DNA from 2 places in the Actinoplanes sp. NPDC051388 genome. Region 1 is predicted to be linked to the other one. Evidence: riboswitches for the same ligand, from Rfam matches in the RefSeq annotation. Region 1 holds a riboswitch; the other holds the start of a gene.
What was found. A riboswitch is a leader RNA that binds a small molecule or an ion and turns the genes downstream of it on or off. The one in region 1 is predicted to bind ZMP and ZTP.
Positions count from the first base shown of each region.

Region 2: it holds a riboswitch for ZMP and ZTP, as region 1 does, so the genes downstream of both, ACZ6TI_RS08365 (glycine hydroxymethyltransferase) here and ACZ6TI_RS24020 (bifunctional 5,10-methylenetetrahydrofolate dehydrogenase/5,10-methenyltetrahydrofolate cyclohydrolase) in region 1, are expected to answer to the same signal.

Region 1 covers NZ_JBVJIP010000009.1:260,336-267,783, reverse strand. The annotation lists gene ACZ6TI_RS24030 (hypothetical protein) at 1-2,112, shown strand, start outside; gene ACZ6TI_RS24025 (hypothetical protein) at 2,109-2,993, shown strand; ZMP/ZTP riboswitch at 3,000-3,083, shown strand; gene ACZ6TI_RS24020 (bifunctional 5,10-methylenetetrahydrofolate dehydrogenase/5,10-methenyltetrahydrofolate cyclohydrolase) at 3,095-3,961, shown strand; gene ACZ6TI_RS24015 (glycoside hydrolase family 26 protein) at 3,971-5,038, opposite strand; gene ACZ6TI_RS24010 (polysaccharide deacetylase family protein) at 5,038-5,850, opposite strand; gene ACZ6TI_RS24005 (hypothetical protein) at 6,018-6,263, shown strand; gene ACZ6TI_RS24000 (hypothetical protein) at 6,330-6,980, shown strand; gene ACZ6TI_RS23995 (phosphotransferase family protein) at 7,009-7,448, shown strand, end outside.
Region 2 covers NZ_JBVJIP010000003.1:14,111-21,558, reverse strand. The annotation lists gene ACZ6TI_RS08385 (LacI family DNA-binding transcriptional regulator) at 1-1,059, shown strand, start outside; gene ACZ6TI_RS08380 (metallophosphoesterase family protein) at 1,071-1,592, shown strand; gene ACZ6TI_RS08375 (hypothetical protein) at 1,565-2,074, opposite strand; gene ACZ6TI_RS08370 (isochorismatase family protein) at 2,195-3,532, shown strand; gene ACZ6TI_RS08365 (glycine hydroxymethyltransferase) at 3,508-4,923, opposite strand; ZMP/ZTP riboswitch at 4,960-5,051, opposite strand; gene erm (23S ribosomal RNA methyltransferase Erm) at 5,397-6,173, shown strand; gene ACZ6TI_RS08355 (discoidin domain-containing protein) at 6,388-7,448, shown strand, end outside.

The DNA of each region.
Region 1 (7,448 bases):
CCGCGTGGGCGTAAGCAGGCGCGCGGCAGCGTGCGGGTGGCGGACATCCAGACGAGCACCGGCGTGCCGAAGACTCAACTCAAGGTTGAGGGTGAACCTGAAGTAGAGGTTGAAGCTGTCAAGCCGCCGAAAATCGACAATTCGGCCACCCTGGACGAGCTCGTCGGCCGGGCGCTGTCCAAGGCCGTCGCCGAGGTCGCCAAGGCCGACCTGCCGGTGCGGGAACGCGCGGACACCGGGCGCATCGAGCAGCCGAGCCGGGAGCGGCGCAAGGCGCCGCGCGGCGGGCCCTTCGATCTCGGCCACGCGCCCTCCGTGCTGCTGTTCTCCAGCCTCGGTGTGCTGCTCGTGGCGCTCGCCTACACCGGTGGGCGCTCCGGCGCCGCGGGCGCGACCGGCGCCTACTGGATCGGCCAGGTGGTCGTCTTCACGCCGGTCGTGCTGCGCCTGCTGAGCCGCCGGATGGCCGGCGTCGCCGAATCGTTCCTGCTGGTCATGGGACTGGCGGTCAACCAGTACCTGCTGAAGTGGATGTACAGCCCGGACCAGTTCCGGTTCCCCGACGAACTGCAGCACTGGCTCGCCACCACCACGATCATGGAGACCGGCGAGCTGTTCCGGCCCAACCCGGCGCTGCCGCCCGCGGTGCACTTCCCCGGGCTGGCCGAGATGGGCGCGGCGGTGGCCTCGATGACCGGGCTGCCGGTCACCGCTGCGGGCATCATCGTGGCCGGCGTGGCGCACCTGGTCTTCGTCGGCGTGCTGTTCGTCTGCGTGCTGCGGGCCAGCAACTCCCCCGCGGTGGCCGGCGTGGCCTGCGCGACCTACGCCACCGCGCTGCACTACCTGTTCTTCAGCTCGATGTTCCTCTACCAGACCGCCGCGCTGCCGTTCTTCATGCTGGCCGTGTGGGCGGTCCGCCGATGGCGCGTCGAGGGCGGCAAGCCGTTCCTCGTGATCACCGTCGCGTCGGCGGCGATGACCGCGGTCAGCCACCACGTCACCGCCTTCGCGCTGATCGCCACGCTCGGCCTGCTGGGCCTCACCGAGCTGGTCGTGGAGAAGCCGCGGCGCTGGTCCGCGCTGCTGCCGGCGGTGATCGCGCTGGGCGTGACCGCGACCTGGATCCTGCTGGTCGCCACCGACGTGATCGGCTACCTCGAGGAGCCGGTCCAGCAGGTGATCACCACCGTGCAGACTCTGGTGAACGGGCAGCAGAGCGCGGCCTCGGCGAGCGCGCCGGTGTCGATCGCCCAACTGGCGCTGCAGGCCACCGGCCTGATCGGGCTGTTCGTGCTGTTCGTCGCGGTGGGCCGGGACATGGTGACGCGGCAGGACCGGGACACCTGGCGGTGGGCGGCGCTGATCGGCGGCGCGGTGTTCTTCGGCGGCAACGCGGTGCGGTTCCTCGGGCAGAACGGCCCGGAGATCGCCGGCCGGCTGTCCACGTTCACCTACGTGCCGATCTCGATCATCGCGGCCATCGCGCTGGTCCGGGCGGTGCAGATCCTGCCGTCCCGGGACACCGCCGGCCGCCGGCACTGGGTGGCCCCGGCGCTGTCCACCCCGCCGGGGACCGGGCGCAGCCTGGTGATCCGGGTGCTGGCCGGCTCCGCGCTGGTCACCCTGCTGATGATCGGCGCGCGGGCCGGTGGCTGGCCGCCGCTGGGCTCGCTGCTGCCGGGTCCCTATCTGGCGGGCGGGTTCGAGCGGTCGGTGGACGCGTACGGCGTGGACGCCGCCGAGTGGCAACGCGACGTGCTCGGCCCGGGCAACCGGGTCGGCGGCGACGTGACGTCGGTGTCGCTGGCCTCGACCTACGGCCGGCAGGACCCGGTGCGCGAGGTCGGCCCGCTCTACTACGCCGACTCGTGGAGCCTGGCCGACGACGACCTGGTCGCCGACCTGCACCTCAACTATCTGGTGGTGGACCAGCGGCTGAGCACCCAGCTGCCGGAGAGCGACGCGTACTTCGAGAACGACCCGCGGGCCGGCCTCATCACCGAGCCGCTGACCACCCGGCAGCTGGGCAAGTTCGACTCGCTGATCGACGTGGACCGGCTCTACGACAACGGCACGGTCCGGATCTACCGGATGGGAACCGACCAGTGAACGCCACCGAGCTGCGCGCGCGGGCCCTTTCCACGCTCGTCTCCGGCCCCGTGCTGACCGCGATCGCCACCGCCGTGTCGGCGGCCGCCGCGCTCGCCGGGCCGCCGGTGCTGGCCGTGCCGGGCGGGCTGCTGCTCGCCTTCCTGCTGCCGGGCCTGGCGCTGAACGCGCTGATCTTCCGCTACCGCACGCTCAGCGCGGTCGAGCGGACCGTGCTGGCGCCGGCGCTGAGCATGGCCACGATGATCGTCGCCGGGCTGGGCGTCTTCGTGGCCGGCTTCCCGCTGGACCGGATCACCTGGACCCTGGCCACGGCCGGGATCACCCTGGTCGTGCTGCTGCTCGAGGCGGTGCCCGAGCGGGTCTGGCAGGGCGAGGACGAGGACGACGAGGACGGCCCGGCGACCAAGCCGATTCCGGTCATCGGGGACGCCGACCCGCTGCGCAAGCTGCCCGGACCGTTCGCGCCGCGGTCGCCGGAGCAGCGGGTGCCAACCCGCAGGCTGGTCCGGCAGCTGCTGCCGATGCTGCTGGTGGTGGCGGTGCTGGGTGGGGCCGGCTGGCTGTCCTTCCGGAGCTCGGCGGACAGCTACCGGGTCACCGTCACCACGCTCGCCGCCGCGCCGCCCGGTCCGGTGGCCGCGGACGGCACCCGACAGGTCATCGTCACCGCGTCCGGGCTGGTCTCGGCTGACGGGCCGTACACGCTGGTGGTGACGGATCCGGCGGGCACCCGTACCGCGGAAGTGCCGGTCGGGGCCGGCGCCGGCGACCGGAGCGTGACCCTCACCCTGCCCTCCGCCGCCCGGATGACCGTCGGGCTCTACCGGGCGGGCGACTCCGCCGCCTACCGCGCGGTCATCATCGCGGCCACGGAGTAGGTTGGTCTCCTTCAACGCGACTGGCGGCACCGAGGATGGCGATCACCATCGGGGAGCGCGTCGTGGGGGCCGTCCGCCTGGGTGCCCACGGGGAGAAACGCATGTCCGACACCTCCACCGCCCGGCTGCTGCCGGGCGCGCCCGTGGCCAAAGCCGTGCTCGCCGACGTGTCCCGGCGCGCGACCGCCCTGCGCGAGCGCGGCGTCGAGCCCGCCCTGGCGACGATCCTGGTCGGCGACGACTCGGCCAGCGCCGGATACATCCGGATCAAGCAGAAGCAGGCCGCCGAGCTCGGCTTCGTGTCGCCGCACGAGCACCTGCCGGCGTCCGCCACCCAGCAGGATCTGCACCGGGCGATCGCCCGCTTCAACGACGATCCGGCGGTGCACGGCCTGCTGATCCAATACCCGATCCCGGGTCACCTCGACTACGACGCGGCGCTGATGACGGTCGACCCCGACATGGACGTCGACGGCATGCACCCGCTCAACCTCGGCCGGCTCTCCAGCGGGCTGCCCGGACCGGTGCCGTGCACGCCGGCCGGCATCGAGGCGCTGCTCGCGCACTACGAGATCCCGGTCGCCGGGCACGAGGTGGTCATCCTGGGCCGCGGCGCCACCATCGGCCGGCCGCTGGCCATGCTGCTGGCGCAGAAGCGGCCGACCGCGAACGCCGCGGTCACCGTGGTGCACACCGGCGTGCCGGACTGGCAGCGCTACACGCGCCGGGCGGACGTGCTGGTCGCGGCGGCCGGCGTGCCCGGCATCATCCAGCCCGAACACGTGCGGCCGGGCGCGACGGTGGTCGGCGCGGGCGTGCGCTACGAGGGCCGGCGGCTGCTGCCGGACGTGGACGAGTCGGTGGCCGAGGTGGCCGGCGCGATCACCCCGCGGGTCGGCGGCGTCGGCCCGACCACGGTCGCGATGCTGTTCCGCAACGCGGTGGACGCCGCGGAGCGCGCTGTGTGACTGGCCCCCTTACGCCTTGAAGTGCGGGTCGTTCGCCAGCGCCTTGAACGCGGCGAGCGACTCCGCGTCGGTGTCGATCCGCCACTTCTCGTGATAGCCGGGATGCGTGTCGGTGTCGAACCACACCAGCGCGCCGATCGCCGGGTGCTGCTCGACCCAGTTCCCGGCGAGGGTGATCCAGTCGGCCTTGGTGCTGCCGCCACGGTCCACCGAGCCGATCTCGGTGATCATGATCGGCTTCGTCGGCGCGTAGGAGTCGTAGAGCGCCTGGAACAGCCGGCCCGGGACCTCCCGGTGCAGGTTGTAGCCGGACACGCCGACCCAGTCGACCTGGTCGTCGCCCGGGTAGTAGCGGGCCTTGGCGTTCCAGCTCTCCGCCGGGCTGTCGTTCCAGTTCGGGCTCCACACCCAGGACACGTTGTCGGCGCCCTGGTCGGCGAAGATCTTCCGGAGGTGCTTCCACGACCTCACGTAGCCGGACGCGTCGTTGCCGTTCTTGGCGCCGCCCCAGGCGTACCAGCTGCCGTTCATCTCCCAGCCCCAGCGCAGCAGCACCGGCCGGCCGAAACGCCGCAGCTGACGCGCATTGCGCCGGATCAGGTCGTCGTGGTCACCGCGCAGGATCGAGGCGTGGTCGGTGCCCCGCCAGGAGATCATCGGGTACGTGTCGTCCGGCAGCCACGAGATCCGGCGCGGCAGGGTGTCCCGCCACGCATAGAAGGAGTGCAGGATCCGCGGGTCACGCCCGAGCTGCTGGCGCCGCAACGCGACCGCCTCGGCCTCGGACAGACCGTCGAGATCCAGGTACGCCCCCAGCATGGCCTTGCCGCTGACGAACGGCACCGGCCCGCCGCCTCGGGTGACGATCCGGGGAGCGGCGCTGGTCGCCGACGCACCGGGCGACGGCGTGGCGGCGGCCGGCACATCGCGCCCGAGCCCGGTCGTCGCCTCGGCGGGCGGTGTCTTGGCCCGCGCCTGCAACACCACGACCGCCGCGGTGGGCAGCGCGGCCATCCCGGCCAGCCCCAGGAAGATCCGCCGGCCGTAGCGCTTCGGCGCCCGGTGCAGTGGGCTCATCATGTCAGCGTCCGTCCGGTCGCCTGGGCCACCTTGCGCGCCATCCGCCAGGCCGGCTGGGCCAGCCGCTTCACCTGCGGCACCAGCTGCGATCCGCCGCCGGCCACCAGCGCCACCAGGTCGTCGCCGGAGTGCGCCGGGATGGGCTGCAGCCGCGGCACCGCGAACCGGTGCTCGCCGGGCCGGTGCAGACGACGGCCGACCTCGGTGGCGTTGTCGTGCCCGGCGGCCCGCACCTCGTCGCGCACCCGGCGCCCGTTGTACCCGTGCGGGTACGCGAAGCTGCGCACCGCCACCTGCAGCCGCTGCTCCAGCTCGTCGTGACTGCGCACGATCTCGGCCCGCAGCACGTCGGGCGGCAGCACGTCCAGCGGGTGGTGGACGAGGCCGTGGTTGCCGATCTCCACCCCGGCGGCGGCCACCTCGGCCAGCTCGTCCCAGGTGAGCAGCCGGCCGAAGTCGGGTGACCAGCGGCCCAGCCAGTCCGCGCGCTCGCCCAGGTGCCCGACGGAGGCATAGAGCGTGGCCCGCGCGCCGGCCGCGGCCAGCACCGGCACGCCCGCGGTGAGGAGGTTGCGATAGCCGTCGTCGAAGGTGACCGCGACCATCTTGCCGGTGTCACCGGCCGCCAGCAGGTCGAGCGCCTGGCTCAGCCCGACCAGGCGGTAGCCGGCCCGGGTCAGCGCGGTGAGCTGCTCGGTCAGCCGGCCCGGAGGCACGGCGAGGTCGCCCAGTGGCCCGCCGATCGCGGACACGGAGTGGTACATCAGCGCAGGCAGGGTCTCCCAGGCCGGCGTGGCCGTGTCGGTCACCGGATTCCTTCCTCTTTCACTACCGGACAACTCCCCTATCGGCCGGCCGCCGGGCGAGTTTCGGGTTTACCGGGTTCCGGGCCCGATCGACTCGGCCGAAAGTCATAGACCGGGATCTGCCCGCGGGCGGAAGCGGCCGACCGGCCGGGCACGGCAGGGTGACCGCCATGACCGGACGGATCGATGCACGACGGCTGGCCGAGGCGGTCGCGGAGGCGGCGGCGGTGCTCGGCGTGACCGCGCTGCCGGTGGCCTGGCGAACGCTCGACGGCTCGGTGTCGGCGGTTCTCCTCGGCATGTTGGCGCTCCTCGCGGCTGGCATCTACGCGCTACACGCCGTAACCTTCGACTGCTTCCGGATGACTGGGCACCGCGAAGAACGCAGTTTCTCCTACACACAGCGTGAGGAGTGAACCGTCCCCTCGCACGGTCCGTATCCCCGGGAGACGACGCACAGCACTACCCCCGGGAGCGGCCTCATGTTCCGGCTCATCCAGCTCCACGCACACCTCGGCGTACCCCGCATCGGTGTGGACCCCGACGGCTATGCCTCCGAACGCGCCGCACTGGCCCGCTACCGCGCGACCCCGGCGACGTTCTTCGGCGTCGGGCGGTTCGACGAGGAGGGCACCCTCGCCGAGATCATCATGGACACGGTCTGCGGACCGATCGGCGACTGCCCGCGGCCGGCCACCCTGGTGCACGCGCACACCTTCCAGCGGCTCTGTGACACCTGCGGCTTCGGCCTGGAGGTGCTGAGCGTGTCCGAGCTGGCCATGCGGCTCGGCATCGCGGTGCGGCCGGCGCCCGCGCTGGCCCGGTCCGGGCGGCACGCGGCGGCGGAGTTCGCGTTCACCGCGAGCAACCGGATCGCCCGCGAGTTCGCCACCCGGGTCGACGACCCGCAGTGGCGGATGGAGCTGTGCGCCGAGCTGGCCCGCAACCCGAGCTCGGTGAACGGGCTGCTGATCGGGGTCGGCGCGCTGTCGCACCGGGACGTGCTGGACCTCTACCCGTCGCTCTGCGCGCTGGGCAGCCAGCTTCCCGCCTACGTGCACGGCGACCTGTTGCGAGCCACCGCCCGGCCGCTCTCACCGGCCGGGGTGGCGGCGCTGCGGATGGGGCTCTGACCCGGCCGGCCCGCCTAGGCTCGGGCGCATGGACCTCCCGGGCGGCGCCAGCGTGACCCTGGAGTCCGCGCGGCCGGTCACCGAGGGCTGGTGCAACACCGTCGCGGTGAACCCGCGGCTGCTGCGCTGCACCGCCGACGACGGCCGCACGGTGATCGTGAAGATGCGTCGGGCGCCCGGCGATCCGCGCCGCCGCGAGGGCTTCCGCCGCGAGCTGACCGCGTTGCTGCTGCTCGCCGAGCTGGACTGCGACGCCGGGCCACGGCTGCTCGCCACCGACGACAGCGCCGGCCTGCTGGTGCTGGAGGACCTCGGCTCCGGGCCGGCGCTGGAGGACCTGCTGGTCGGCGACGACCCGGCGGCGGCCACCGCGGGGTTCGTCGCGCTGGCCGAGGCGGTCGGCCGGATGCACGCCGCGACGCTCGACCAGGCCGCTCAGATCGGCCCGTCCTGGTTCGACGTGGCCGA
Region 2 (7,448 bases), on a different contig from region 1:
TTGCACCCAGTGATCGACATCGAGATGTTTCCCGTCGAGGGAGGCGCGGTGACCGGGGACTCACGGCCCACCATGAACGACGTCGCGCGGACCGCCGGCGTGAGCCTGAAGACCGTCTCCAGAGTGGTCAACGGCGAGACGACGGTCGCGCCGGATCTGGCCGCCCGGGTGCACGCCGCGGTCGAGACGCTGAACTACCGGCCGCATCTCGGGGCCAGCCTGCTGCGCCGCAACGACCGGCGCACGCGCACCATCGGGGTGCTGCTGGAGGACGTCGGCAACCCGTTCTCGGCGGTGCTGCACCGGGCGGTCGAGGACGAGGCCCGGCTGCACGGCGTGCAGGTGCTGGTCGGCAGCATCGACGAGGATCCGCAGCGCGAGCGAGAGCTGGCGGCCGCCTTCAGCCAGCGGCACGCGGACGGGCTGATCATCGCGCCGAGCGGGCCGGACCAGAGCTACCTGCGATCTATCTCGGACATTCCGGTGGTGTACGTGGACCGTCCCGGCACCGGCTTCCCGGGCGATGCGGTGCTCGCCACCAACGTTTCCGGCTCCCGGGACGCGGTCCGGCACCTCGTCGCGCAGGGGCACACGCGGATCGCGTACCTCGGGGATGGAGCCCGGATCGCGACCGCGCGGGAGCGGCATCGCGGATATCTCGCGGCACTCGGCACGGCCGATCTGGCCCCGCACGCGGTGCGCCGGCTGCGGCATCCGTCCTACGCGGAGAGCGCGACGCTGGCGCTGTTCGACCGGCCGGATCCGCCGACCGCCGTGTTCACGGGCCAGAACCTGATCACCATCGGCGCGTTCCGGGCGCTGCGCCGGCTGCGGTTGCAGGGCCGGGTGGCGCTGGTCGGCTTTGACGACTTTCCGCTGGCCGACCTGCTGGAACCGGCCGTCACGGTGGTCGCCCAGGACCCGACGACGATGGGTCGCACGGCTGCCCGGGTGCTGTTCGAGCGGATCGGCGGCGCCGACGGTCCGCCGCGCGATTTCTGGATACCGACCCGGCTGATCCGGCGCGGTTCCGGCGAGATCCGGCCCGGCCCGGCGTAGGTTTCCGGCTCATGCGGTTGTTGCTGATGTCCGACACCCACGTCCCGCTCCGGGCGCGCGACCTGCCCGCCCCGCTCTGGGCCGAGGTGGACGCGGCCGACGTGGTCTTCCACGCCGGCGACTGGGTCGACGTGGCCACCCTGGACGCGTTGTCCGCCCGGGCGCGGCGCCTGATCGCGGTGTACGGCAACAACGACGGCCCGGCGCTGCGGGCCCGGCTGCCGCTGGTCGCCCACGAGGTGCTCGACGGGGTGCGCTTCGCGGTGGTGCACGAGACCGGCGCGAAGACCGGGCGGGAGGCGCGGTGCGCGGCGGCCTACCCCGACACCGACGTGCTCGTTTTCGGACACTCGCACATCCCGTGGGATTCGGTGGCGCCGACCGGGCTGCGCCTGCTCAACCCCGGCTCGCCCACCGATCGGCGCAGCCAGCCGTTCGCGACCTATCTGACGGCGACCCTGGCCTCCGGCGCGCTCCGGGACGTGACGCTGCACCGACTCCCGGCTCAATCCCGATCTTCGGGCGGCGCCTGATCTTCCGGTGGCGCCTGATCCTCGGGGGGCGTCTGTGACCGCGCCGCGCGCAGGGTGTTGAGCCGGTCCTGGGCGCGCTTCACCGCCGCCCGGGAGCGCTCCAGGAAGGCGTCGCTGCGGTCCATCCGGGAGACCTCGCGGGCGAACGCCTCCTCGACCCGGTTGCTCAGATCGACCGGCTCGCTGAACTCGCCGGCCTCGCGCTGATCGAGGACCCGCTCGCGGGCGGTGGCGTGCGCCTCCCGGGTGTCCGCCAGAGAGTCCCGTTTGTTGCCCTCGCGTTCGCGTTTCTCGGCCGCGACCTCCCGCTCGGCGACCAGGGCCTCCCGCGCGTGCAGCACCTCCTGGCGCGCGGCCAGGTCACGCTCGACGCCGGCCAGCCGCTCCTGCCGGGCGTCCAGCAACCGGTCACGACTCTCCAGCTCGCGTTCGCGGTCGTCGAGATGACGGTCCCGCGCATTCCAACGCTCGTCAGGGAACACGTCTGATCCTCACACAGTCGCCGTCAGTCCTGGACACGGTCTCGTACCCACCGTCCGCTCGGCGCGAAACTCACCCTCGCGGGGGCCCGCGGACGGCCGCTCGCCGATAGCTTGGGCGGCATGGAACGCACGATGCACGCCTGGCGGATCGAGGATCGGGAGTACCGGCGGCAGGAGTCGCGGCGCGGGCGGCGGCACGCCTTCACGTCGCTCGTGCCGGAGCGCACCGCCCTGGTGGTGGTCGACATGGTGCCGTTCTTCGCGGAGGAGTTCGGATATGTCCGGGGCATCGTGCCGAACATCGCCCGGCTCGCCGCCGAACTGCGCGCGGCGGGTGGCACGGTCGCCTGGGTGCTGCCCGGGGCGGGTGAGCCTTCGGCGCTGGCCGAGGACTTCTTCGGGCCCGGGTTCGCCGAGGCGTTCCGCACCAGCGGCGGCGAGGGCCCGCTGCGGTCGCGGCTGTGGCACGAGTTCGAGGTGCACGACGCCGATCTGGTGCTGGAGAAGTTCGCGGCGAGCGCCTTCTTCCCCGGCAAGTCGCCGCTCCCCGGCCTGCTGGAAGAGCGCGGCATCGACACGGTGCTGATCACCGGCACGGTGACCAACGTGTGCTGCGAGTCCTCCGCTCGGGACGCCCGCACGATCGGCTACCGGGTGATCATGGTTGCCGACGCGAACGCGGCCCGCCGCGACGAGGACCACAACGCGGCGCTCTACACGATCTACCGGACCTTCGGCGACGTCCGCACCACCGACGAGGTGATCTCGCTGATCCGGGCGCCGATGACCGCCTTCGAGGTCGTCGGCGAGCTGGACGCGCCGCCGCTGGTGCTGCTGCACGGGCTCGGCGGCGATGGCCGCGACTGGCGGCCGGTGCTGCCCGCGCTGGCCGAGAAGCATCGCGTGCACGTTCTCGACCTGCGCGGACACGGCCGGAGCCCGCACCCCGGGCACTACTCCTTCGAGCTGATGCGCGACGACGTGCTGGCCTACCTGGAGGCCGCCGGCCTCGAGCGCTGCGCGCTGGCCGGCCATTCGATGGGCGGCGTGGTCGCCATGCTGGTGGGGCAGGCCGCGCCGGACCGGCTCAGCCACCTCGTGCTCGAGGACGCGCCGATCCTGCGGCCGGGCGACCTCGAGCGTCCGCCGCTCCCCCCGCCGGACGAGCCGACGCCGTTCGACTTCGCCGCGGTCAACGCGATCCGGGCCCAGCTCGACGACCCCGACCCGGCCGGCTGGGAGAACGCCTCGTCGGTCACCGTGCCGACGCTGATCATCGGCGGCGGCCCGGACAGCCAGATCCCGCAGCACCTGCACGCTGAGCTGCGGGATCACATGCCGGCCGCCACCCTGGTCACGATCGCGGCCGGGCATCACGTCCACCGCGACCAACCGGCCGAGTTCGTGGCCGCGGTCGACGCCTTCCTGACGAACTACCCCAGGTCGACCGAGGGATAGAGCGGGTAGTCGGCGAGCAGCTCGGTGGCCTGCTTGCTGACCCGGTCGGACACGGCCGGGTCGAGGGTGAACTTCGCCTTCGAGGTCGGCGAGGGCGTGGTCTGCGACAGCACCGTGTGCATCAGCTCGGCGATCTGGTCCATCTCGCCGGTGCCGAGGCCGCGCGAGGTCAGCGCCGGGGTGCCGATCCGGATGCCGGAGGTGTACCAGGCGCCGTTCGGGTCGGACGGGATCGCGTTGCGGTTGGTGACGATGCCGGAGTCGAGCAGCGCCTGCTCGGCCTGGCGGCCGGTGAGGCCGTACTTGTCGACGTCGATCAGCACCAGGTGGTTGTCGGTGCCGCCGCTGACCAGGGTCGCGCCGCGGGCGAGCAGGCCGGCCGCGAGCGCCTGGGAGTTGTCGACGATGCGCTGCGCATAATCCGCGAAGGACGGCTGACGCGCCTCGGCGAACGCGATCGCCTTGGCCGCCATGACGTGCGCGAGCGGGCCGCCGAGGACCATCGGGCAGCCGCGATCGACCTGGTCGGAGAGCTCGGGACCGCAGAGCACCGCGCCGCCGCGCGGGCCGCGCAGGCTCTTGTGCGTGGTGGTGGTGACAATGTGCGCGTGCGGGATCGGGTCGAAGTCCCCGGTGAAGACCTTGCCCGCGACAAGACCGGCGAAGTGGGCCATATCAACCATGAAGGTCGCGCCGACCTCGTCGGCGATCTCGCGCATGACGCGGAAATTCACCTTGCGGGGGTACGCGGAGTAACCACCGACGATCACCAGCGGCTTGAACTCGCGCGCCGTGGCCCGCAGTGCGTCGTAGTCGATCTGCCCGGTCGCCGGGTCCACGCCATAACTGCGCTGGTCGAACATCTTGCCGCTGATGTTCGGCCGGAAGCCGTGCGTCAGGTGGCCGCCGGCGTCCAGCGACATGCCGAGCATCCGCTGGTTGCCGAAGGCCGCCCGCAGCTCTGCCCACTCGGCGTCGGTCAGATCGTTGACCTGCCGCTTCTCGAACTTCTTGAGATGGGGCACCTCGACCCGGTCGGCCAGGATCGCCCAGTAGGCCACCAGGTTGGCGTCGATGCCGGAGTGCGGCTGGACATACGCGTATTGCGCGCCGAACAGCTCGCGGGCGTGCTCGGTGGCGACCGACTCGACGGTGTCCACGTTCTGGCAGCCGGCATAGAACCGGCGGCCGATGGTGCCTTCGGCGTATTTGTCGCTGAGCCAGTTGCCCATCGCCAGCAGCACGGCGGGCGATGCGTAGTTTTCGCTGGCGATCAGCTTGAGCGACTCGCGCTGGTCGTGCAGCTCCTTGGCGATCGCGTCGGCGATGCGGGGCTCGACCTGGCGGACGACTTCGAGGGCGGAGCGGAAAGCATTGGACTCGGCGTTCATCGGACCTCCTGCGCTTCTCGGCAAACTCAGCACGGATCAAGAGGCCCAGGCGCACGGCAGTCGTCGTCGATGACGGGACCGCTCCACGATGGTTGACCCATCCGAACACGCCAGTCACGGCCCGCGGCAAGCATACTCAGCCCTCACGGTGATCAACATGAACGGTGTCGAGATCCTGCTCATCGTCGCGATCGGCATCGAGGATCTCGATCTGCGGCAGGCCGCGCGGCACACCGGCTCTTAATTCACTGGTACGCCGGGACGGCCGTTCAGTAGGGTCGCGGGATGATCACGACGCACGCTCTGCTCGCCGGGCTCGTGACGCCCGCGCGCGGACCGCTGTCTTCGATCCGTCTGCGCGACCGGCGTCCGGCCCTGGTCGCCTAGCTCCTTTCGCCTGAGCCCGCCAGGGCCTACGTGTCCTCTTCCGTTCTTGCCTTCGCGTCCTCGCGACGGCGGACAGGACCATGGTCATGGCGCCCTCTTCTCCGCGACGTGCGCATTCCCGCGCCCGTCGTGCGTACGGTCAGAACTTCCTCTCCTCCACCGCTGCCCTGCGTCAGGTGGTCGCGGCGGCCGATCTCGAACCCGACGATCTCGTGTACGAGGTGGGCGCCGGCCGCGGCCACCTGACCTCACTGTTGCTGGCGCGGGCGGGCCGGGTGGTCGCCTTCGAGGTCGATCCCGCGGTCGCCGCCGCGCTGCCGTCGCACCCCGCTCTCGACGTGCGCATCGCCGACTTCCTCCGCGAGGACCCGCCCACGTCCTCCTTCGCGGTGGTGGGCAACATCCCCTACGCGCTCACCTCCGGGGTGGTGTCCTGGTGCCTCGGATCGGCGACCCTGCGTCACGCCACCCTGGTCACACAGCTGGAATACGCCCGCAAGCGGACCGGCGACTACGGCCGCTGGACCCGCCTGACGATCAGCACCTGGCCCACCCACTCGTGGGAGCTGGCGGGCCGGATCCCCCGCACCGCCTTCCGCCCGGTCCCCCGGGTCGACGCCGGCCTGCTGCGCCTGGTCCACCGCGACTTTCCGCTGGTCACGCCGTCGGCGATGGCGGAGTTCCGGTCGTTCGTGGAGTGCGGCTTCACCGGCGTCGGCGGCTCGCTGGCCGCGTCCCTGTCCCGGCGCTACGGCAACCGGCGGGTCACCGCGGCATTCCGGGCGAACCGGCTCTCCGCCGAGGCGCCGGTCGGCGTGGTGTGGCCGGAGCAGTGGCTGAACCTCTTCCGGCTGATCACTTGAACGTTTCCGGCGGATGGAACGTAACAGCGGGGTGTCGGTCGCCATCACACCATTTGTCGTGAGGCGGCCCGACCGGATACTGATTGTCGGCACGTCCGCAGGTCCCCGTGGAGGTTCGATGGCGCCGCTGTCCCGTCGCCATTTCTTGGCGCTAAGCGGGGCACTCGCCGTCCCGATCCCGGCCCGGCGGCCCGCCGGACTCTGGGCGCGGCCGGTGGACGACCCCGTCGCGGCCACCTATCACCGGCTGCTGCACCTGCACACCCGGTGGGTCGAGCAGCAGTGGGACCCGGCCACCGGCGCCTACCGTTCGGACGACTTCCGGTTCGCGTCGGTGCTGGGCAACGCGGTGCTGCTGCGGGCCGAGGGCTACGACGAGGCGCTGGCCGGCGTCGGCAAGAGCACGCTGCAGGAGCACACGCTGGCCACGATCGGGCGGTTCGCCGGCACGAACCGGCTGGCCGGCGGCTCGGACTGGGGCCGGCAGCTGTTCTGGGACTCGACCTTCGAGCTCTACTTCGTGCTCGCCGCCCGGCTGCTCTGGGACGACCTGGACGACCGCACCCGCACGAAGGTGTCGGCCATCGCGTCGGGGCAGGCCTCCTATGCGTACGGGCTGGCGTACGCCGACGATCCGCTCAGCGGCGACTGGACGCCGAACGGCACGGCGGGCGGACACCTCGGTGACACCAAGCTCGAGGAGATGGGCGTCTACGCGCAGGCGATCGCGCCGGGGCTGGCCTGGGGGCGGGACGACGCCGCGTTGCGCGGCCGGTTCCTGTTCTGGGCGGCCAACGCGAGCGCGCTGCCGGCCGCCGACCGGGCCAACCTGGCGCGGCTCGACGGCGTGGTGGTCAAGGACCTGAGCCGGGGGCACAACCTGCACGACACGTTCGTGGTGGAGAACCACGAATCGGTGAACCCGCACTACCAGGCGGAGTTGTGGCGCACGGCGGGCCGGGCGGCGATCCACTTCATGACGGCCGGCAAGCGGGTGCCGGACGTGCTGCTGCGGCAGCCGAACGGCGAGCAGTTGTGGCGCACGCTGCGGCTGCTGGCCAGCGACGCGGGCGAGACCGTGATGCCGATGGTGGCGGATCGATATCACCTCTATGGGCGGGACGTGCTGCCGCTCGCGTACCTGGCTCAGGTTTTGCGCGATCCGGACGCGGCGCGCGCCGAAGCCGATCTGGCCGGACGGCTCGAGCCCTACCTGCGGCACTCGCCGGAGTTTCGCCTGACCAAGTTCAGTGGCGAGGAGAAGTACGAGCCGGA